DNA from 4 places in the Candidatus Seongchinamella marina genome. Region 4 is predicted to be linked to each of the others. Evidence: predicted binding sites of a transcription regulator. Region 4 holds the regulator's gene; each other region holds the start of a gene.
What was found. Region 4 encodes LexA, which represses DNA repair genes until DNA is damaged. Its sites were predicted from a motif close to ACTGTNTNTANANACAGT; they were not measured.
Positions count from the first base shown of each region.

Region 1: EYC87_RS14410 (error-prone DNA polymerase) is a predicted target of LexA. The motif match lies at 2,534-2,551, and genes of this name have one in related genera.
Region 2: imuA (translesion DNA synthesis-associated protein ImuA) is a predicted target of LexA. The motif match lies at 3,452-3,469, and genes of this name have one in related genera.
Region 3: EYC87_RS16625 (YebG family protein) is a predicted target of LexA. The motif match lies at 3,987-4,004, and genes of this name have one in related genera.

Region 1 is NZ_SHNP01000005.1:163,281-169,243, reverse strand. It holds gene EYC87_RS14425 (GFA family protein) at 1-390, opposite strand, end outside; gene EYC87_RS14420 (amidohydrolase family protein) at 390-1,868, opposite strand; gene EYC87_RS14415 (MAPEG family protein) at 1,990-2,409, opposite strand; gene EYC87_RS14410 (error-prone DNA polymerase) at 2,554-5,649, shown strand; gene EYC87_RS14405 (DUF3604 domain-containing protein) at 5,812-5,963, shown strand, end outside.
Region 2 is NZ_SHNP01000005.1:181,027-186,989, reverse strand. It holds gene leuS (leucine--tRNA ligase) at 1-1,750, shown strand, start outside; gene EYC87_RS14520 (LPS-assembly lipoprotein LptE) at 1,770-2,288, shown strand; gene holA (DNA polymerase III subunit delta) at 2,288-3,301, shown strand; gene imuA (translesion DNA synthesis-associated protein ImuA) at 3,498-4,253, shown strand; gene EYC87_RS14505 (OsmC family protein) at 4,352-4,789, shown strand; gene EYC87_RS14500 (DUF2788 domain-containing protein) at 4,822-4,938, shown strand; gene EYC87_RS14495 (O-acetyl-ADP-ribose deacetylase) at 4,935-5,453, shown strand; gene EYC87_RS14490 (DUF6531 domain-containing protein) at 5,570-5,963, shown strand, end outside.
Region 3 is NZ_SHNP01000006.1:170,724-176,686, reverse strand. It holds gene EYC87_RS16645 (3'-5' exonuclease) at 1-40, shown strand, start outside; gene EYC87_RS16640 (thioesterase family protein) at 60-539, opposite strand; gene EYC87_RS16635 (sulfatase-like hydrolase/transferase) at 591-2,003, opposite strand; gene EYC87_RS16630 (M20/M25/M40 family metallo-hydrolase) at 2,194-3,597, shown strand; gene EYC87_RS16625 (YebG family protein) at 3,658-3,936, opposite strand; gene EYC87_RS16620 (DksA/TraR family C4-type zinc finger protein) at 4,119-4,385, opposite strand; tRNA gene EYC87_RS16615 (tRNA-Arg) at 4,405-4,481, opposite strand; gene EYC87_RS16610 (coniferyl aldehyde dehydrogenase) at 4,745-5,963, shown strand, end outside.
Region 4 is NZ_SHNP01000002.1:603,300-609,262, reverse strand. It holds gene topA (type I DNA topoisomerase) at 1-1,051, shown strand, start outside; gene EYC87_RS07720 (hypothetical protein) at 1,053-1,514, shown strand; gene EYC87_RS07715 (hypothetical protein) at 1,634-1,882, shown strand; gene lexA (transcriptional repressor LexA) at 1,993-2,595, opposite strand; gene EYC87_RS07705 (DUF6763 family protein) at 2,783-3,100, opposite strand; gene EYC87_RS07700 (mechanosensitive ion channel family protein) at 3,373-4,476, shown strand; gene EYC87_RS07695 (S-methyl-5'-thioinosine phosphorylase) at 4,473-5,213, shown strand; gene EYC87_RS07690 (CsiV family protein) at 5,223-5,963, opposite strand, start outside.

The DNA.
Region 1 (5,963 bases), on a different contig from region 4:
TTTATACTTGGGAAGATCATCCGACGCATTTTCCTTACGGGTACCGTAGAACACATGCATCTCTGCCGGGGGCAAATCCTCCGAGTTCACGCAATTTCTGGCCGCTACAAAAGCGAAAGCTTTCTCCCCCTCACCCATCTTGGACAGGATAGGTTTGTCACACGCAGGGCAACGCCCCCGATCGACAGCACCGATACGTTTGTACTTTGCAAACGATATATCGTGCCCCTCAGGCAATTGCACGTCATTCAATTTGAACAGCGAGATATCGACAAAGGAAGCATCGTATTGCTGTTGGCAAATAGTACAGTGGCAATAAAAACGCGTAATCGGCTCACCCTCAACTTCGTACTTGGTGGTCCCGCAGGGACACTGGCAGGAATAGCGCATTATAATTTTTCTCCTTGTCTTAGGGGCTCTACTTTTAGTTCCCAGTTGGCGTGGCCAGCCGGACCCATTGGGCCAATCTTCCCCTCGGCCGAACGAAGCAAAATACGGGGATCATGAACGTCTCCCTCCTTTACAACAAAGCGAATATTACGCGTAGCTTTGATATCCTCCAACGGGTTACCTTTAACAATCACCAGGTCTGCCAACTTTCCAGTCTCAATGGACCCAAGCTTATCGGCAACGCCCAGAGCATTCGCCCCGTTAATGGTTGCCGCTTTTAACGCAGTAATCGGAGAAAGCCCTGCATAGGTCATTGCCAGTAACTCGCGGTGGTAAGCAAACCCCGGCAACAGGCTGGTGTAAACCGGCTCATCTGTACCGACAACCAGAAGATCGTCACCCCCAGCTTCATAGAGTGCATTCAGCTCCATCACTCGCTGCTTGAACTCTGGCCGACCAGACTCCGGCTCCGGGGGACCACGCCTTTCAAGCAGCTCCTGAGCATAGGGCGTAAAATATTTGGCCTCGTTCTCCCAAACCATTTCGGCTTGATGGTCTCTGCGCAAGTTAATGCCGCCGTACATCTGTAAGTTCGCATCGTAGTACACATGATGCTTGATCATTAGCGCTACTATTTCATGGGTTTCTGCCGTTTGTGCATCTCCAGGCTCCAGCGCGAGTGTCAGCTGATGTTCAATACGGTCCATGCCCATCAGAATGGCGTCGCGGGTAGAAAGGTCATACTCAACGTTGTAATTGGCAAGATGTCCAGCCGTTGTCATGCCGTTTTTGTGCGCCTGATCAATAATGACTTTTGCCTCAGCCGGTGTAGCTTGCTTTATCTTGATACTGATCACGCCTTGTCGCGCCCAGGCATCAACTTCGTCTCGAATCTCTTGTTCAGAAATATCATTTGGCCAGGCAATGCATTCATCAGCGGCCACCTTGACCTGATACTCACAACGAAAGCCGCCGAAGTAAGGTCCCGATGCAAATAGACGAGGACCAACAGCTTCTCCAGCTTCAATACGGTCACGCTGGGCAATGACGCGTTCGGGAAAAAATTCTCCAGCGGACCAGGTACTGGTTACACCATTGGCAAGCAACACGATGCCGTTATACACAACCTCTTCTGCACGACCATTGTCTACAAGGTCCAGGTTATAGTGCGCATGGAGATCAATCATGCCTGGCAGAACTGTATCGGAGTCGGCTAACACTATGACTTTTGTGTAACCTGAAGAATCTGCTTTGGCCTGAATATCAAGATCGACTATTTTTCCGTCCCGAATCAGAATGCCGCTGTTACGCCGCCGCGTATCGCTAACGCCGTCAAACAGCCAACCCCCTCGAATTAGCAAGGGCTCGGCTTCTGCTTTATTGCTTTCAGCGCTAACCTGAACCGCGATGAAACTGACCAACAACACAATGGCCTTGAACTGGTTCGCTAACTTCAAATTGTGGCTATCAAGCGCCATAATTTTCGTTTCTCCTGACATCCCCCGCTTGTGACTATATCTTGATAGAGCGGCAAACGCTCCGCCGAGTTGCCTACGTGACTATTCTTATTTTTCTGTCTAACTGGCTGACCTTGCCCCATTAATTAGCTAAGAGCTCATAGCCTGCGTAAAAAGTCAGGCCGATTAAAATAAAGCAGCCAATCATAAAAAAGCGCCGCCTAACAGGAACGTAATTGGATCCCATATGAATAATTGCATGAGCAATCCGGCTCACAACAAACAGCCAGGCTGCCACCTGCACATAAATATTAACTGCTGAGATGCTCCATAACACACCAATCAGCACATAGAACAGCAGCGGCACTTCAAACTGATTGCGGATGCAGTTATTAATCTGCAAAACACCGTCTGGCCAGGCGTCATCATGAAGCGCCCTACGCTCTTCATTCACCTGGCCTAATGTCACTGCCTTTTTTTTCGCAACTGCGAGATAGATATACAGACAAAGCGTGAGCATCACCTGAATAAGAACGGGAGAAAATATGTATTTATCTTCCATTTGACGCACCAGCCTCATTAGCCATATTTATGCAACGCTATCATCGCTAGCAACTTTAGTCATATCGACAGGGATTACCAGCTTGCCCGGGCACGGTGAGAGAGACTTTTGACAATTACAGAATACTGTATAAATATACAGTATATGTCAAGCTACGCCGAACTTCATTGCCTCAGCTGCTACAGCTTCCTGCGCAGCGCCTCTCACCCCCACGAACTGGTAGAACGGGCGGCGCAACTGGGCTATGGCGCACTGGCCATCACCGATGAATGCTCTCTTGCGGGAGTAGTAAAGGCTCACGTAGCAGCAAAGGAGGCTGGGCTAAAACTGATCATAGGCAGTGAATTCAAGCTTGAGGAAGGCATTCGCCTGGTAGCTCTAGCGCCCTCTCGCGCAGCCTATAGCGAGCTATCAGGGTTAATCAGTATGGCCCGGCGGCGCAGCCCCAAAGGGGAATATCGGGCCAATCTGCGAGATGTCATCTTTCACCTTAAGCGTTGCCTGCTGATCTGGTTACCCCGAGACAACGATGATCACGACCAGGCCTATGGGCAGCAATTGGCACGGCTGTGTAAAAATCGAATTTGGCTGGGCGTTAGTCACTTACTGGGCAATGACGAAGCCCGGCATTTTGAAAATACCTCGGCACTGGCAACCGCGCTGAATATTCCCCTGGTCGCCTGCGGCGATGTACGCATGCATCTGGCTTCCCGCAAACCATTGCACGATGTGTTTACCGCACTGCACTACAACACCAGCGTGGCCCAACTGGGTCGACGACGCCTGAGCAACAGCCAGCAACATTTGCGATCTCTGGAGCGAATACACCAACTCTATCCCCCCGAGCTGATTCTGGAGACTGAGCGCATCGTATCGCGCTGCAACTTCAGCCTGGACGAACTGCGCTATGAATATCCAGAGGAAGTTGTCCCCCAGGGTCATAGTGCCAATAGCTACCTGCGACAGCTGGTCGATGAGGGCAGCAAGCGCCGCTGGCCTACTGGCACCCCCGAGCCTGTTCAGCAACGTATCGACAGGGAGTTGGAGCTGATTGAAGAACTAAACTACGAGTACTACTTCCTCACTGTTTACGACATTGTTGATTTCGCTCGCTCTCGGGACATTCTTTGCCAGGGTCGAGGCTCCGCCGCCAACTCTGTCGTCTGCTACTGCCTGGGCATTACCGAGGTATCTCCAGAGCAGATATCCCTTTTATTCGAGCGTTTTATCTCCAAGGAGCGCGACGAACCTCCTGATATCGACGTGGACTTTGAACACGAGCGGCGCGAAGAAGTCATTCAATACATTTACCGCAAATACAGTCGCCGACGTGCCGCTCTCGCCGCTACCCTTATCACCTACCGCTCACGCAGTGCTGTACGCGATGTAGGCAAGGCGCTGGGGCTGGACCCGGTATTCGTAGACGACCTGGCCAAATCGCTGGCCTGGTGGGATCGCACTGCCGACTTAAGCAAACGCTTTGAAGAGCAGGGCGTGGCAGGCCACAGCCAGCAGGCAGATTTATTCTACAACCTGGTGCAGCAAATTCTGGGTTTCCCCAGACACCTGTCCCAGCATGTAGGGGGTTTTGTTATTACCCGCAGCCCTATTTCTACACTGGTGCCGGTAGAGAATGCCAGCATGGCTGAGCGCACCGTTATTCAGTGGGATAAGGAAGATATCGAATCACTGGGACTGCTCAAGGTCGATATTCTTGCTCTGGGCATGCTCTCGGCCATCAGAAAAAGCCTGCAAATGGTACATCGCTATAACCCGGCGATTGCGACTGTCAGTGACATTCCCAAGGAAGACGCAGCTACTTACCAAATGCTGCAACAAGCCGACACCACCGGCGTATTCCAAATTGAATCGAGGGCACAAATGTCTATGCTGCCCAGACTCAAGCCAGAGTGTTTTTATGACCTGGTGATTCAAATCGCGATTGTCCGCCCAGGGCCTATACAGGGAGACATGGTGCACCCCTATTTGCGCCGTAAGCAGGGACTTGAGGTAATCACATATCCCTCGGAAGAAATAAAGGGCGTACTGGAAAGAACTCTTGGGGTGCCTATCTTCCAAGAACAGGTCATTCGCCTGGCCATGGTGGCAGCTGGTTTCTCCGGCGGAGAAGCAGACCAACTGCGCCGAGCCATTGCCAACTGGGGTCGCAACAGCAAGTTGCTTGGTTTTGAGCAAAAGCTCACTCAGGGCATGATAGAAAGAGGCTATGACGAGGACTTTGCCCGTCGCCTGTTTGACCAGATCAAGGGCTTTGCCGGTTACGGCTTTCCGGAATCACACTCTGCCAGTTTTGCCCTGCTGGCCTATATTTCCTCCTGGCTCAAGCGACACCACCCTGCTGCATTTTTTGCCGGCCTGCTAAACAGCCAACCCATGGGGTTTTATAGCGCATCACAGTTACTTCAGGACGCTCGCCGCCACGGCGTGGTTGCACTCCCCATAGACGTCAATCAAAGCGACTGGGACCACCAGTTACTGGATCAACACCGGGGCACCAACAAACCTGTTCGCCTTGGCCTGCGTCTGGTAAAAGGCTTGAGCCGAGGCGGTGCCCAGCGCGTCGTTGAAGGGCGCCAGCAATCTCCCTTTCGTCAAATCAGCGACCTGCGTCGCAGAGCCCAACTGGACAAACGTGATATGGAGGCATTGGCGGACGCAGACGCCCTGGTTTCCCTAAGCGGCCATCGCCATCAGTCTCAATGGCAAATTATGGCGCTTGAAGAGGCACGCCCTTTATTACAGGACGAGCAATTTCAAAACGCGCACTATTTCAATGACAAGGTACAACTATCCGCCCCAGCCGTTGCTGAAGAAGTATTGTCCGACTATCGCGCCACTGGCCTCACCCTGCGCGCTCATCCGCTAAGCCTGCTACGCGACCAGGCACCCTTCAACCGCTGTAAGAAGCAGGTAGATTTGCCACATTTGGGCAATCACCGCTTTGTACGCATCGCCGGACTGGTGACCTGCCGCCAACGCCCGGGCAGTGCCTCGGGCGTACTATTCCTCACTCTCGAGGATGAAACCGGCAATAGTAATGTCGTGGTCTGGCAACGTACCCAGCAGCACTTTCGCCAGGCGCTGATGTCGGCCCAGTTATTACTGGTCACTGGCACTGTCGAGACAAAAGATAACGTCACCCATGTTATCGCTGGCGCACTCTACGACTACACCAGTGAACTGGACAACCTGCGGGTGAAGTCGAGAAACTTTCATTGATCCGGCTCTCAAAAACAACCGCTTAATATTCAACCAGCTCTATTTCGATGCCCTACCCTGCTAACAAGACTTAATGCGACTAAACGTTAATCAGCGCTTGCGAGCTTGACCTGCTGTTCTAAAATATAGTCTGGAAGAAATCTAGACTCCGAAGGAAACAACATGCACATTGCCAAATACCTGATCGCCGCCACCGCACTGGTCGCCGCGACCACAGCACAGTCCCAGGTACCGCCACCAGCGGATGTTGGCGCCCTATCCAAAGTCTACCCCGGTTCAACTTACTCGCCATACGCAGGCCAAGATTTCGCTAA
Region 2 (5,963 bases), on a different contig from region 4:
CGGCGAAGCTTTATCGGTATACACCACACGCCCGGACACTTTAATGGGGGCGACATACCTGGCCGTTGCGCCGCAGCATCCGGTAGCCAAAGCCGCTGCCGTCAATAATTCTGAGCTGGCGGCTTTTGTTGAAGCGCAGTCCAACATCAAAGTGGCCGAAGCAGAAATGGCTACAATGGAAAAGCTGGGCATGGCGACAGGCCAGTTTGCCACTCATCCACTTACCGGAAAACAAGTGCCGATCTGGGTCGCCAATTTCGTATTGATGAGTTACGGCTCCGGCGCCGTGATGTCAGTGCCCGCCCACGACGAGCGCGATCACGCCTTCGCCTGCAAATATGATCTGCCCATTGTGCAGGTCGTCGACAAAGCCGGTGATGAATTCAGCTACGATGCCAGCACCTGGCAAGACTGGTACGCTGACAAGGCTGACACAACCACCATCAACTCAGCCGAGTTCGACGGGCTAGATTTCCAGAGTGCCTTTAATGCAATTGCCAACAAGTTGGAAGCACTGGGCAAGGGCAAGCCCACGGTTAACTATCGCTTGCGCGACTGGGGCGTTTCCCGCCAGCGCTACTGGGGCGCGCCGATTCCCATCATCAACTGTGACAGTTGTGGTGCAGTTGCTGTCCCTGAAAAAGATCTACCCGTGATTTTACCCACCGAGGTGGCGTTTGAAGGCGTGGGTTCACCGATCAAGAAAATGCCCGAGTTTTATGAGACGACGTGTCCAAGTTGCGGGGCCGATGCCATCCGCGAGACCGACACTTTTGACACGTTCATGGAGTCGTCCTGGTACTACGCGCGCTACGGTTGCGCCAAAAACGATCAGGCAATGCTGGATGGCGAAGCCGACTACTGGACACCGGTGGACCAGTATGTGGGTGGTATCGAACACGCCATTCTTCATTTGCTGTACTCCCGTTTTTATCACAAGTTGCTGCGCGACGAGGGCCTGATAAGTTCTGATGAGCCCTTTATTCGCCTGCTTACCCAGGGCATGGTGTTAAAGGACGGGGCCAAAATGTCCAAGTCCAAGGGGAACACGGTAGATCCGCAGTCGCTGATTGACCAATACGGTGCCGATACGGTGCGCCTGTTCTCCATGTTCGCCGCACCACCAGAGCAATCGCTGGAGTGGTCTGATTCTGGCGTAGAAGGCGCTAACCGTTTCCTCAAGCGTCTTTGGAAACTGGTGCACAGGCACCTGGCTGCGGAGCCTGCCCCTGTCCTGGACACTGCGACCCTGACCGACCAGCAAAAAAATGCTCGCCGCAAAACTCACGAGACCATCGGCAAGGTCAACGACGATTATGGCCGTAGGCAGACATTCAATACTGCCATCGCCGCGATAATGGAGCTCTGCAACGAACTGGGCAAGCTGGACGACTCTGCACAAAGCCGGGCGGTAATGGACGAAGCGCTGCGTGCAGTAGTGTTAATGCTGGGCCCAATCACTCCCCACGTCTGCCACACTTTGTGGCCCATGCTGGGCGGCGAAGGCGATGTACTTAACGCCGCATGGCCTGTTGCGGACGAAGCAGCACTGACCCGCGACAGCATTGAAATAGTAGTTCAGGTTAATGGCAAAGTACGCGCTAAAATGGAAATTGCCACCAACACTGATAAAGCCACGGTGGAAGCAGATGCCCTGGCACAGGACAACGTACAGCGCTTCCTTGAGGGAGTAACAGTACGCAAAGTGATTGTAGTGCCGGGCAAATTAGTTAATATTGTTGCCAACTAACCACTCAGGGAAACACTCCATGCAGCAGCGCCTGATTCAAGCTTTATTCTTGCTCAGTAGTGTCTTGCTGCTCTCAGCCTGTGGCTTTGCGCTGCGCGGTACTGGCGATGTAGCCGTTTCCGAAGAATGGCGCTCCATGCACCTCATCACCAACAATCCCAACAGCGAATTTAGCCGGGAAGTGAAAACCCGATTCGCGGCCAATGGAGTGGAGTGGCAAGAAGACAGGGAAAACGCCAACTATGCAGTAGTCCTTGGGCCTGAACAATTCAACCAACGCAACCTGTCGCTAAACTCTGAAGCCCGGGCTGCTGAATTTGAGCTCTCAATGCGCTCCACTTTTTCGGTCAAAGATAGTGAAGGCAAAGCGGTGCTTGGTGACACCACAAGCACGGTTGTCAAACAAATGGAAAATGACCCTCGCAATGTCGTGGGCAAGGCTGAGGAAATTCGTATTCTCAAAGCCGAAATGCGCGGCGAACTGGCCCAGCAGATTTTACGCCGCATCGCCTTCTTTGCCGCCGCACAGGAATCCTGATGCGCGTCTACCCGGAGAAGCTCGCCGGACAACTACAACAGAACCTGCTGCCGGTTTACCTCATCAGCGGCGACGAGCCGCTACTGGTGCAGGAGTGCTGCGACCAGGTGCGCCTGGCAGCGCGCAATGCCGGTTGCACTGACCGCGAGGTCATTGACGTAAGTAACCCTGGCTTCAAATGGGACGAAATTCTCGGCAGCGCCTCCAGCATGTCTTTGTTTGCCGATCGCAAACTGGTAGAGCTGCGTATTCCCACGGGCAAGCCAGGCGCAGAGGGCAGCAAGGCATTGGTGGAGTACCTGAACATTAGTGCTGGTAGCGAAGACGTACTGTTAATTATCGCCGGCAAGATCGACAAACAATCGACCAACAGCAAATGGTATAAAGCCCTGGATAACGCTGGCGCTGCCGTACAGGTTTGGCCAGTGGATGCCAAAGACTTGCCCCGCTGGCTACAGCAACGAGTCAGTGCCGCCGGTATGTCTATCGACAATGATGCGCTGCAGTTACTGTGCGATCGGGTTGAAGGTAATCTGCTGGCTGCGGTGCAAGAAGTGGAAAAACTCAAACTACTGGCCGAGGGTGGCCAGATTACCGCAGAAACTGTAACGACTTCTGTGTCTAATAACGCCCGCTACAACCTTTTTGACATGACCGACAACGCCCTAAAAGGCAATGCCGCAGGAAGCCTTAGAATGCTGCATGGATTGCGCGGCGAAGGCACTGAACCGGCCGTGGCCCTTTGGGCACTGCTGCGTGAGATACGCACCCTCTATCAGGCACAACAGTCCGTTGACTCCGGTCAAAACCCACAGCAGGCATTGAGCTCACTGAGAGTCTGGAAAAACCGCATAGGCCTGATGCAAGGGGCACTGGGACGTCACAGCCGCGACTCGCTGTCACACTTAATGGAGCAAGCCACAGAGGTAGACGGCAGTATCAAAGGTTTCTCCGGGGGCAAGCCCTGGGACAATTTAGAGTCTTTAATACTCGATCTCGCCAGCGTTCGTTAAACAACCACTTTCCAACACAAACAGGGCTGAAACCGGCACTGCCGATGCCGGTGCCACCGTGCAGTGGCACTCATCTACACATGTCGCCTAATGAGACAGGTGCTGGCAGTATGTAAATTTTACCGCTTGCAAAGCCCGCTGAGCACAACTACTGTATATACAAACAGTGTATGAATATACAGCAGAGGGCGCGGCCATGAATGAGGCACTACAGCAGGTTATTAATCGTAACGACACCTGGCAGGGACACCTGGCCGGCCAGGTACTTTCCGCCAACGGCGACAGCCACTGGGATGAGGATCGTCTCTCCACCGGTTACAGCACGCTGGATAAAGAGCTGCGCAGCGATGGCTGGCCTCTTGGCAGCACGGTAGAAGTACTCAGCGATGGCTGCGGTCTGGGCTCCATGGGCCTGTTCCTGCCCGCCATGGAAAAACTTAGCGCTGAAGGCCGCTGGCAGGTATTTATTGCCCCACCTTTCACACCTTACGCACCCTTGCTCAAGGCAAGGGGCATAGATACCGACCAGATTCTGCTGGTACACCCCAAAAGTCGTGAAGACCTGTTGTGGGCTACCGAGCAAGCCCTACGCAGCACCACCAGCAGCGCTGTGTTCAGCTGGCTTGGCGCAGATGAGTACAGCTATAGCGAACTGCGCAAGCTGCAACTGGCCGCCGCCAGCGGCGACAGCCTTTCGGTGTTATTTCGCCCCCAGGAGGCCGCCCGTAATCACGCTCCCGCGAGCCTGCGCTTGCAAATGCGCGAATACCGCAAGGTACATATTCTCAAGCAACGCGGCGGCAACCAGTATATAGACGTGACCCTGCCCCCGTCGGAAGACGTGCCAGAGCATCCTCAGCTGTGGGAAGTACCTTCGTGGCAGGCGAGCCCCGGGCAGGCAAGCCCCGGGCAGGCGAGCCCAAAGGCCCAGCCGGCGTTTTCATTTGCCTGAGTAAAAGCGGGGCATGATAGAAGTCAAACATCCGCAAGCCCCGCTCTGCTAAACTCCGCTCTGCACTTTTTTAAACGCACAGAGATTGGAGCCAAGCAATGCAAGATTTTCCCCATCACTACCTCGTATCCGCCAACGCTGAAGCCGCAGGCACAGTTGCCCTGAAAAGCGACAATATGCCGCAAATCGTTTCCGCACCACCCGCGGAATTCGGCGGCTCGGGAGACCAGTGGTCACCTGAGCATTTGCTGGTAGCTTCCGTTGCCGACTGCTTCATTCTCACCTTTCGCGCTATTTCAAGCGCGTCAAAAATGGAGTGGGTGTCGCTAGAGGCAACAGCAGAGGGCGTGTTGGATAAAGTAGAAAGAGCACCGCAGTTCACTGCATTTACCGTAAAAGCCACTCTCACTGTGCCTGCAGGCACAGATGAAGCAAAGGCCCGGCGCTTGCTGGACAAAGCCGAGGGCGCCTGCATGATCACCAATTCTATGAAGGCTCCGTGCCACCTTAATGCTGATATAGTTTTCGCCTCTTAAATTAGCGCTGCGACGCAGCCTGCGAGAGCAATATGGATGAGTGGCTAACAGAATACGGCGTCACCCTTGGCGTTGGAGCACTCATCCTGTTCATGATTTTTATTGTTTGGGACCTCGCCAAGCGCAGCAATGCCGGCGACATACAGTGAACAATATAAAACTCACTATTGGCGACATTACTACCGCTGAGGTAGACGCTATTGTGAATGCTGCCAACGAAGTGATGCTTGGCGGTGGCGGTGTTGACGGCGCCATTCACCGCGCCGCCGGCCCCGAACTGTTAGCCGAATGCAGGAAAGTACCCGCGATGAACGGCATACGCTGCCCCACTGGCCAGGCACGGATTACCGGCGCTGGCGAGCTACCTGCAAGCTACGTGATTCACACGGTGGGACCTGTGTACGATGAAGCAGAAAACCCCGCAGAATTGCTCGCACTCGCCTATCGCAACAGCCTGTTACTAGCGCTGGAAAACCAGTGCCAATCGATTGCGTTCCCCGCCATATCCTGTGGTGTATTTGGGTATCCCCTGGACGCGGCTGCAGAGGTGGCTTTCGCGACTTGCAGCGAACAACAATTCAAATCGCTGGATATCAGCTTTTATCTTTTTGGGAATCGGATATTTGAGATCTGGCAGCCAGTTTTCAACCCAGCCAAAGTTTAACCCCACCTAAAAGAAACCAATTTCAGGCAGTCGCTGGCTAGTCCGCTTTTGTCGGCCTAGAGTTGTTTCCGGGTGGCATGGATGCCGTCTGAAAATCACTACACGGAGGTAGTGCGATGAAATATGGATTCGCCGGCAGCCTGGCGCTGCTTGTTCCCACATTGGCGCTAGGACAATCCTCTTCTGCCGATCACACAGACCACTCGGCCATAATTGAAACCGTTGAGCTAACTCTCCCGCGTCACTCCACAACACTCATAAACCCATCAAGCCGTGATGAGCAGCCTGCTATTGCAAACCAAGGTAGCGAGACTGCCACTAGCAGTCAGACCCAGTCAGCCGGAGAGCGTAACTACTCACAGCGCATCACTTTTTCTGAACTACCGCTAGAGACCACCATCAGCGACCAATACCGGGACAGGGGCATTGTTTTGGGAGGATCCTCCCCCATCACTACAGCCGACGTGGCTTCTTCGACACCTCCGGTATTGGCTGGCATGCCCCTGTTTG
Region 3 (5,963 bases), on a different contig from region 4:
TGCTGTAGGCAAATTTTGGGAGAGCGTCTGTCAGCTGTGACTTGGGCTTGCCTCGCCGTTTAGCGTCGAATGCCCAGCTTGCGACCAAATTCTTCGGCCAAAGGAACCTGTTTCCCCCGCTCCAGTTCCTGTTCAAACCGCGCCATCTGCTCATCGTTGAAGCTGGCGCTGCGGCGCGTTTCCAAGTCGATATACATACCCAGGCATTCGTTGGTGGCCGCCAGATACCCCTTATCGGCATGGTACATACGGTGAATGTAGTGCAAGCGTTTATGGTCATAGTCTGCCAGCTGACTGGTCAGTCTGAGTGTGTCGCCCGCAAGCACTTCGCGGATAAAGTCTATGTTAGCGCCCAGCGTGAAAGTGGTCATACCCAGGGCCTGTTTGTGTGCTATGCCGATGTTCATTGAGTTGTAGAACTGGTCGGTTGCGATATGGTCAAAAGCCACGAGATAGTAGCCCATGTTCATGTGGCCGTTAAAATCAATCCACTCCGGTTTTACTTCAGTAAAAGCAGTGAAAAGTGCGGTCTCGGGCATAGATTTGTCTCGCTAAAGGAAAAGGGGTGACAGAGGGCTGTGAGCCACATCTCATTGCTCGGGCGGTGCGCCCTTGTCCGCTTCAATAGAGGCAGTGTGCTCTTCTACAACTCGCCATAGTGGCGTGTCTACCCAGGTATCATCGAGATAGAATTTTTCAGGCTCTTCTTCCTTGGGATCAACAATTAAATTATAAATTGATGGGTAGGCCATGGTTTGAATTGCGTAGCTGTCTTCGTCAATTTCCTTGAGAAGCATTTTCCAGTTACGCCATTTCACACCAAAGAGTTCGTTGCCGATATAGATGATTACGGATTCTCTGGCAGATTTCTCAGATTTGCCTGTGAGAAAATCTGTTTGGTCCACGCCGTCCAGTATTCGGTCCTGTGGTATCTCACCGCCGGATAGCTTGGCAATGGTAGGGAATATATCGATCAAGTGAACGATGTCGTTTGATACTTTTTTGGCCGGAATTTTATCCGGATAGCGGATCAGGAAGGGCACACGCAGTGAGCCTTCGTAGGGAGCAAACATTGTTCCTCGCCATGGTCCGGTGAATCCAAAGGATCGCTTTATACCTTCGCGACCGTTGTCTGAGGTAAAGATAAAGATAGTGTTGTCTTTAAAGCCGAGGTTATCAATCGTCTTCAGTAACTCGCCCACGTAAGAGTCAGTCTGTGCCAGAACGTCGGCGAAACTGCCGTTGCCGGTGCTGCCTTTGAAGTCGGGATGAGCATCAACCGGTTCATGAGTTTGCGTGTAAGGCAGGTAAGCAAAGAACGGCTTACCCGCTTTGGCCTTGCGCTTGATGAAATCGATAGCGCGATCTGTGATTTCCCGGTCGATAGTCTTGCGCTGTTCGCGACCATAGACGTCCTTTTTTTTCGGTTTCTGACCCCGTTTGGCCTCCATGACATGAGTGAATTCCACCCCGGCATCTTTCTGGAAGCTATCGCTATCAGGCCAAAAGGCCTGGTCTGAGGAGTTGGGTATACCGTACCACTCGTCAAAGCCCTGATCTGTGGGATAGCGGCCCTCTTCATCGCCCAGGTGCCATTTGCCGAACATCCCCGTTGCGTACCCCGCGTCTGACAGCATCTCTGCCAGGGTGATCTCCCAGGGAGTAATGCCATACCAGATGCCCCGAGGTTCATCGTTGGGGCGTTGCCGGGTGCGTATGCCATAACGCCCCGTCATTAAGGATGAACGGGAGGGGGTGCATTCGGCCTCAACATTGAAATTGGTAAGCTGGTACCCCTCTGTTGCGATGCTATCGATATTGGGTGTTGGAGCTCCGCGCAACATGCCACCGCCATACACGCCAACTTCCCCATAACCAAAGTTGTCCATCACAACCATTACGATATTGGGCTTGCTGGCGGCGGCGGTAACGGAGAATAGAACTGAAAATACAAGTGTGCTGCAATATGCAGCGAGTTTGAGAGGGCGATTGAGCTTTGGCATTCCTGTATTCCCTGACGTTTTGCTTTCACGGCATTGAGCGCGCTGTTCAAATTGATGGTAGTTGCTTAAATTGCGGCTGTCGACAGCGATAGGCGGGCAGCGGTGGTCAAAGGAAATTACTCCACTTCAGATTTGTCATGACGCAAAAGGCTTTTGTTACTAAACTGGGCGAAATCGTAAGGAGCTGACAATGTACAAGTTTTTACTCCCCCTCGCGGCCAGTATCGTGTTCCCGGTGCTGACAGTCGCCGCAAATGAGTCAAGCGAGCACGCTCAAAAAACCTTGGATATTTACCGCCATATTATTGGTATTGAGTCAGTGAAAAACTCCGGAAACGTGAAGCGAGTGGCGAGCTTTCTTGCCGATGAGTTATTGGCAGCCGGTTTTCCGGCGGATGATGTTGAAGTTCTTCCCGTCGGCGATGCAGCAGCCCTGGTGGCAACGTATCGCGGCGATGGATCTTCAGGCAAGGCACCTATTTTACTGTTGGGTCATATGGACGTTGTGGAAGCACTGCCCAGTGACTGGCAGCGCCCTCCTTTTGAGCTGACCGAGGATGCAACTTTTTTCTATGGACGCGGGACGGATGATAATAAATTCGGGGTTTCTCAGCTGACCTCCACTTTTATCCGCTTACGTAAACAGGGTTTTGTCCCCAATCGTGACTTGATCATTGCTTTTTCGGGCGATGAAGAAAGCACCATGGCGTCAACCATAATGTTGGCAAATGAGCGTCCCGACATCGCCAAGGCAGAGTTTGCGCTTAACTCAGATGCTGGCGGTGGCGGCCTGGACAGCTCGGGAAAGGCGCTGTCATACAATGTTCAGGCGGCCGAAAAGACCTATGTGACCTGGGAATTGACCACTCGTAACCCGGGTGGGCATAGCTCCAGACCCGCCGTAGATAATGCAATTTATGACTTGGCTGATGCGATCACCCGCATCAGAAACTACCGGTTTCCAGTTCGCTGGAGTGATATGACGCTCGGTTACTTTGAGCAGATAGGAAAGCAAAAAGGTGGAGAGTTGGGAGAGGCAATGGTTCGGTTTGCAGCAGATCCCGGGGACAACAGCGCTTCTGATCGGATTGCATTGGAGCCGTCTTACATTGGAGCAACCAGGACAACCTGTGTGGCGACAATGCTTCGTGGCGGTCATGCTGAAAATGCCTTACCGCAGTCAGCGACCGTCACTATTAATTGTCGCGTTTATCCTGGAGTGCCCGTCGCTGAGATAAAAGCGCAGCTTGCAAAGGTGGTTGATAACGACGCCATTGAATTTGTTGAGCTGGGTGAGGCCACTGTGAGCCCAATGTCGGAGCTGCGCCCGGACGTGATGGCCGCCGTATCGAAAACCGTTCATGCTCGCTATCCCGATGTGGCGATTATTGGCTACATGGCTTCGGGTGCGACCGACGGGATGCATTTTCGAAACGCAGGCATTCCGACCTTGGCGATTTCAGGGCTCTTTATGCGCCCTGAAGACAACTTTGCTCACGGCCTAAACGAACGAGTGCCCAAGAAGGCGTTTTATGACGCTCTGGATCACTGGACCGTAATCCTCAAAGAACTCGCCAGCAACGCGCCAAGCTAAGGATCGGAGTCCGATTTGCTCACGCGCAATACAATACTGTCTATAAAGCCGCTTTAGGCACTATGCCTGGGCAGCCAGAGGCGTTACGTTCGATGCGTCTTCTGCGCTCTCGCTACCAATGTTTAACAATAGCTCTGGCTTGCCTTTACAGGCGGCGATCAGTACGTCCTTATTTTTGGAGAGCAGAAGCCCAATGTTCTCTGCGTCTTGCTCGCTGATGCCATCAACCTGCTTTTCAAGAAGCAGACTGAAGTTTTCCGCCAGTTCCAGAATTTTGTCATGGGCATCGGCTGCTTTTTTGCTGTCAAACATTGCGTTATCCCGATCACATTTCCACATTGCTACTACGGCCACAGTTCACCTCGTGTGCGTTTGTTGTATTTGGTTTTACTGTATATATATACAGTAAAATTGGCAAGCGCTTTTTACGCGAGACTGTAGCTCGGTGAACTTGGCTGTTGGGAGTGGAGCAGGCGGGCGGGTTAATTTAACGGGCTATTTTAACGGGCTATTTTAACGGGCTATCTCAGTTGGCTATCCTTACTAGCCCGACGGTTGTAACCCGAAAAAGCGGCCTCTTCCTCGTCGAGCGATGCTTGGCACTTAACACACAGGCGTACTCCGGGAATGGCTTTGCGGCGAGCTTCAGGGATGGAGGCGCTGCATATCTCACATTGTAGGAGACTTTTACCATGGGGCAGGCGATCACGGGCGCGACTGATCTCATCTTCCAGGCTCGCGTCTATTTGCTCCTGGACCGCTCCGTTTTTAGCAAAACCTCCAGCCATGAGATGTTCCGCTGTAGATTGGCGCGCCCGGAGAGATTCGAACTCCCGACCAACTGGTTCGAAGCCAGTTACTCTATCCAGCTGAGCTACGGGCGCGTGGAGACGCAAGTATACAGACTATTTCCGCCAACGGACAAAGTCAGGGAACAAATGTTTGAGCCGATAACAGTATTGCCGATCGTAATATCGCTCTTAAAGTCAGCAATGTCGCATCGTCGTTTAATCTACTCCCTGCCGCTACACGTTTAAAAAGCCGTTTATCCTGTTTTATTATGTTGTGGGAATGCACTAGGATGGGGGTTTACGCCGCGACCTCATGTTTGTCGGGCCCATACACCACTGTTTTCGAGGAGAAAGCCATGAATGCCCCCCAGCAAGCTGAAATTGAAAAGGACTCTGTCGCAGAAGCCATGACCGCTGTTTTGCAGGCCCAGCGTGCGGATTACACCGCCGAAGGACATGTGAGCGCAGAGGTTCGTATCGATCGGATGCGACGGGGTATGACCTCGATTCACAAGCATCAAGGCCAGTTGGTAGAGGCGCTCAGTACTGATTTTGGTTGCCGCCCCCGAGAGCTGTCCATGATAACGGACGTTTCGGCCAGCATCATGCCGTTCAAGAGCGCCATAAAGCACGTCAAACACTGGATGAAACCCGACAAACGCAAAACCATGTTTCCTCTGAACGTGTTGGGTGGTCGGTCCTGGATTGAGTATCAGCCACTGGGTGTAGTGGGCGTGATTAGTCCCTGGAATTTTCCCGCTAACTTAACTTTTGCTCCGATCGCCGACATTTTGGCGGCGGGCAACAGAGCAATGGTCAAACCCTCCGAATTTACGCCTGCCGTTTCCGAGGTCATGGCGGATATCGTTAAAGATGCCTGGGATGAGAAAGAGGTTGCTATCTTTCCCGGAGGGCCAGAAACCGGGGTTGCCTTTAGCAATTTACCGTTCGATCATCTGCTGTTTACCGGGGCAACCGGCATCGCCCGCCACATCATGGCGGCTGCGGCAAAAAATCTGGTGCCGGTAACACTGGAACTCGGTGGAAAATCACCCGTGATTCTAAGCCGCAGTGCAGATATCAAGCAGGCCATGAGCAGAGTGATGCTCGGCAAAACCATGAACGCCGGACAAATTTGCCTGGCGCCCGATTACCTGATGGTGCCCGAAGAAAGTGTCGACGAAGTGATTGCTGAGATTCATTCTGCGGTAGCGGAAATGTACCCAAAGCTGCTGGATAACGGTCAGTACACGTCAATGATTAATGAAAGGCACTTTAGCCGTATGCAGGAAAATCTTGCAGACGCCAAGGCAAAAGGAGCTGAGATTATTGAGTGCAATCCAGCTGCAGAAGACTTCTCCCTGCAACAGGGCACGCACAAACTGCCGCCCACTATTGTGAAGAATCCAACGGAAGATATGCGAATTCTCGACGAAGAGATTTTCGGACCGTTGCTACCGATTAAAACCTATAAAAATTTCAGCGAAACTATTGATTACGTCAATTCGAAGCCAAGACCTCTCGCGGCTTACTATTTCGGCTATGACAAACGCGAAGAGCGAGACGTGCTGGATC
Region 4 (5,963 bases):
AATGGGCGACATTGTTACCCAGCGGCTACAGAAAAGCTTCCCCGATCTTCTGGACTATGGCTTTACCGCAGGTATGGAAGAACGGCTGGATGATGTTGCCGACGGCGATAGGGATTGGCGTGACCTACTCGATGCATTTTATGCCGAGTTCAGCGGATTACTGGAGGCAGCGGCAGAGCCCGAGCCTGCGGGGATGGAACCCAACGAACCCACAATGACTGACATCAAGTGCTCTAAATGTGACCGAGATATGCAGATACGGACTGCCAGCACGGGTGTGTTCCTGGGCTGCTCCGGCTACGCATTACCACCCAAAGAGCGCTGCAAAAACACGATTAACCTGACTTCTGGTGACGAGGCAATTCGCGAAGACGCGGATGACGAAGCCGAATCACGGCAATTATTGGAACGCCATCGTTGCAAGAAGTGCAACGCGGCGATGGACAGCTACCTGATCGACGAAGATCGTAAGCTGCATGTGTGCGGCAATAATCCGGACTGTGATGGTTTCGAAGTTGAGCACGGTAAATTCAAGATCAAAGGCTACGAAGGCCCCATTCTTGAGTGCGATAAGTGCAGTGCCGAAATGCAGTTGAAAAACGGTCGCTTCGGTAAATACTTCGGGTGTACCTCAGAGGAGTGTAAAAATACCCGCAAGCTGTTGCGCAACGGCGAAGCTGCCCCTCCGAAGATGAATCCTGTACCCATGCCCGAGTTGGAGTGTCAGAAAGTAGAAGATACCTACGTATTACGCGACGGCGCCGCTGGAATGTTTTTGGCGGCCAGCCAGTTTCCGCGTAACCGGGAAACCAGGGCACCTTTTGTCGATGAGTTGCTGCCTCACAAGAGTGAGATCGACTCCAAGTACAAGTTCATCTTTGCCGCACCAACAGAGGATGACGACGGTAATCGAGCTCAGGTGCGGTATAGCCGGAAGTCCAAAGAGCAATACGTGATGACCGAGAAAGATGGCAAAGCCACGGGTTGGAAGGCCTTTTATCGCAAGGGTAAGTGGGAAGAGGAACTCAGCAAGAGCAGGGCGCGCAAATAACATGAGCTCCGCTCGAGGTCAGGCGAATCACGCGCTCTACCTGGCCCGAATCCTGCTCGCCGCCTGGCGCCGTGATCTGGCGGCTGAGGCGGTTGCGACAATCACCTTAACCCAGGCATTTTTGCCGGCCGTTCGGCTGCACCTTGGGCATGCCTATGGCTGGTTTTTAGTTGAAATTACCCGTCCTGGCGGCTTGCCCGTCCAACCACCGCAGTGCGTTGCCGAGTTACCCGAAGTCGCTGATGGCAAAGCCGTGCCGGGAGAACTCTTGGAGTTTCAGCGCCTGGAGGAGAGCGGCTGGATTGGCGAAATGCTTTCTGCCGATTCGCTCCCAAGTCCAATCGCAAGCTTGGGCAACCTTGCAGTCAGTTCACCTGCACCCGGGTTTGACCAGGCTTCGCTTTGGGCTGCTCAGCTGCAAACCCTGTTTGATCGTATGGGCGATTCTTTGGACGAGTACTAGACCGGTCGTCCTGTAAAGGCCATCCAGCGCTGCACTGCGCCTGCCGGATTTAGTGCTATCTAGGAGCCTGACCGGCTGTTAGAATGTTAACGAAGTTAAAGCAACGAGAGGTTTATTGAGTGTCTGCATCCTTACTAGAGATCGTAGATCTGGGCGACGGAGAAATCGTATTGCAACGTGCTGACGATGATTCCGAGCCGCTTGTGGTTATCCGTTTCTCAGAAGAGTCGCGCGTTTACATGATGGACAACAGCCTTGAAGTCGCCAAAGCGATGATACAGGCTGGGATACAGGCGGCCGCCGAAATGGCCGAACAGGGCGAGGTAGAAATCGAGCCCACTGTTGAGGCCTCCAGAGTCCTTCACTAGTCGCAGCGATAGAATTTCAAACGCCGGGCTCTCGATATCGCAAACCGGCTCCCAACAGACGGCAACAGCGCTCTGTCAGGTTTTTTTCCGCTTCAGTATACACCTCGCAGTCAGTGACTACGGCGCAATACTCCAACGCTTAAGCCTTCAATTGCAAAACCCTGCTCACGCAGATCAACTTTGATCGGTTCGTAATCTGGGTTCTCAGGCAGTAGTTGCAGTTGATGCTCATTGGGCCCTTTTTGCAGGCGCTTGACGGTGACCTCGTCTTCTATGCGCGCAACCACCACATCTCCGTTATTGGCGACTGGCGTGCTGTGCACCGCCAGTAAGTCGCCATCAAATATACCGATATCGATCATGCTGTCACCGGTGACACGAAGAAAGTAGTCTGCTCTGGGCTTGAAAAACTCAGGGGGCAGATCGCAGTAATCCTCTATATTCTCTTCTGCAAGAACCGGGTTACCGGCCGCAACACGGCCAACGATAGGAATACCTGCCGTATCGGGAAGCTTAATGCCGCGGGATGCGCCGGGAATGATTTCAATAGCGCCTTTTCGGGCCAGGGCCTTAAGATGCTCCTCTGCGGCGTTTGCTGACTTGAACCCCAGCTCTCTGGCGATGTCAGCCCGCGTAGGAGGGTAGCCAGTATGGTCGATATGCTGGCGGATAACATCCAGCACCTGTTGTTGTCTGTTGGTGAGCTTTTCCATGGTTGCCCCTATCTGTTTATTTATACAGGTGCTGTAATTATATACAGGTGTGGCAGATAAAAACAATGGGCTTGTCTGCTGCTGGCGACAGCGTAAAGCGCGGTTATAACAGGAGTATGCCCTGTCGCTGTTGCGCTGCATCTGTGGTGAAGCCGAGCTTAGTCCGGGAAAACTGGCGCAGATTTAACTAGTAGTCCTCGACGCCGTACATGGCATCGGGCTCTATAGAATTGATTGGGTTGGTCCAATCCTCGGGGTGCATGGGCAGATCGGGATCCAATAGGTCTTCGTCGTCCAGCTCAAAAGCACTGCGCCAGTCTTCGGGTGCCTCGGCTTTCTGCAACAGCATCTCGCGCCAAGCATCCAGGTCGTATTCTGATACCTCACCATCGAGGTATTGGGTTTCGATTGTCAGGGTTGTCGGGTCCCAGTCGACTACCTCAAACAGAGCGCTGGTTTGGAGGTCTTTGTACCAACCCCCGACCATGGGGCTGAGCATCTTCATCTATCTGTCCTCTGGCATTTTGGCTATTCGATGGCTCAACATATCACGCTGGTAAAGGCTGTCCATTATGTAAAAAGGCTATAAACCGTGCGTTTTAAATTCTTTTTATCTTACTCAGTTTTCTTTTCAAAATAGATCAATCAGTTGCGTTACACTTCCAGAGTTGACTTCAATCGGTGCGACAATTTATATACTCCCCTTGAATTAAGGAGGGCCCTGAACATGACAAACTTGTCTAAAAACCTGTATTTTTTTTGCGAGAGGATTAGCCCTTGAATCGTTTCAATGCCTGGCTGGAATCAGTGGCCACCGCTATTGGCCTGCAGCCGGAGTTACTGGCTTTGATGGTCTTGCTGATGGCCGGGCTAGCGGGCCACTTGCTGCTGGGCCATTTGATCCGGCGATTGCATCGGGCAGCAGGGAGCAATCGGAACAAGTGGGACGATGTGGTCGTCACCGCGCTGGAGCGACCCGTCCGACTCGTGCTTTGGGTGCTGGTCGGATACATCGCTCTGGACACTTATGAGGTCGGCGCTAACCTACAGGCGCGTTTAATTGAGGTGTACGACACTGCTCTGGTGTTGTTGGTCGTTTGGTTCCTGCATCGTTTGATCGGCGGTGTTGAGAATGAATTGATGCGCGAGCGCTATGGAAATAGCCAGTCCACCGACAAAGCCACTGTCCGTGCGGTGATTCAGCTCTCTCGAATATGTCTTTGGGTCATTGCGGGTCTGGGGGTATTGCAAAGTATTGGTGTGTCCATTTCGGGCTTGCTGGCTTTTGGTGGTATTGGCGGTATTGCCGTGGGTTTTGCCGCCAAAGATCTGCTGGCTAACTTTATTGGTGGGCTCAGTATTTACTTGGATCGCCCCTTTACCACTGGTGACTGGATTCGTTCACCCGACAGAAATATTGAAGGTACAGTAGAAGATATAGGCTGGCGCTTGACACGAATTCGTACTTTTGACCAGAGACCGCTGTACGTCCCCAACGCCGTGTTTGGTCAAATCTCGGTGGAGAACCCATCGCGTATGTTCAACCGGCGAATCTATGAAACAGTGGGCATTCGCTACCAGGATTCACAGAGTATGGCGCCGATTGTCGAGCAGGTGAGAGCAATGCTGCAGAGTCACCAGGAGATTGATTTGTCGCGCACCTTGATCGTCAATTTTGTCTCTTTCGGGCCCTCATCCCTGGACTTCTTTGTTTACACCTTCACCAAGACTACAGACTGGGTGCGTTTTCACGAGATAAAGCAGGATGTCATGCTCAAAATTCTTGATATTGTGATCAGTAATGGCGCAGATGTCGCATTTCCGACACAGACTTTGCATGTGGAGCAGGTGATGCAGATGGACCCGGAGCACGGTGCATGAAAACCCTGGGAATCATTGGAGGCACCGGTATCGATCAACTCGAAGGCCTCGAGATCGTCGATAGTCACGCCGTGGAGACCCCCTATGGAGACCCGTCCCGGGCAGTTGAAGAGGGAATGCTGGGAGGAGTTCGCGTGTTTTTCCTGCAGCGTCACGGCAGCCCCAAAATGATACCACCGCACCTGATTAACTACCGGGCCAATGTCTGGGCGTTAAAGTCCCTGCAGGTGACGGACCTGATTGCAATTAACGCAGTGGGCGGCATTTCTGCAACCATGCGTCCCGGGCGCCTGGTCATACCGGACCAGATTGTTGACTATACGTGGGGGCGCGCACATACGGTGGATACAGGGGAGGAAGGTACTCTGCTGCACGTGGATTTTAGTGATCCCTACGATCATGAATTGCGCGAAGCGCTGCTGCAGTGTGCCGTTGCTCAGAATATTGCTCACGAGGGGGCAGGCGTGCACGGCGTCATGCAGGGGCCGCGCCTGGAAAGCGCCGCTGAAATTCGCCGCATGGCGGGGGACGGCTGTGACCTGGTCGGCATGACCGGAATGCCCGAAGCTTCTCTGGCACGGGAACTGGGCCTGGCTTATGCCAGTATCTGTATGGTTATTAACGCGGCTGCCGGGTTAGATGATAAACCGCTGACACTGGCTGTGATGCGAGCGAATTTGCTGCGCGAAGCAGCTGCGGTCAGGCAGCTTATCGCCGCGCTGGTTGCGGATTATTAATGGGTTGCTTTACAGCGCCTGATTGGTTTCTTCAGCGAATTCTGCGTCGGCCATTACCTGCAGCTGCTCTTCATCCAGCGGCATAAATTTTATCACTACGCCTATTAAGGGGTGGTCGATATAGTGCATTTCCTTGCTGCGCATACGGCGCTTTTGTTGCAGCAGTACGGCATGACGCCAGGGATAGACAGGCCCTGCTTCTTTCGGCGCTATCTCTGACGCTAACTTCTCTTCAAGAACCGGTTGCTGACCTGCTGCTTCGGGGTTGTCATTACCCACAGCGTAGGCAGTCTCCTCGAGCAGTACCGGCTCGGGTTGCTCAATAATCAGGGACGGTGGGCCCAGGGGAGGCTCTGGCATGCGCCACTCGGCCGGCAAGTACTGGCCCTGGGTGTTGATCCAGAGGTTGGTTTCCAGGTGCAGGTAGCGAGCAATATACAATTTTACCGTGCCTTGTAAGCGAGGCCAGTCGCCGCTGTCACCGGAGCGGTCGATGACCAGGGGTATAGCAGTGCTCTCGCCTTGTACCGGCTGTACCCAGGTTTCGTGAAACAGGGTTTTGTAGTTTCCAGTGCGTTGCATGAAGGCAGCTTTGTCATAAAGCTCCGCCTTCTTTCGCGGCAGTGCAATAAATGGTGTGGGTGTGAGAGGGGTGAGGTTTTGCTCTTCCGGCGCTGCCTCGGCATCCAATGCTGGCGCCGGATTGCCAGTGGGATTGCCAGCGACCGGGATATCCGGAGCTTTGTCATC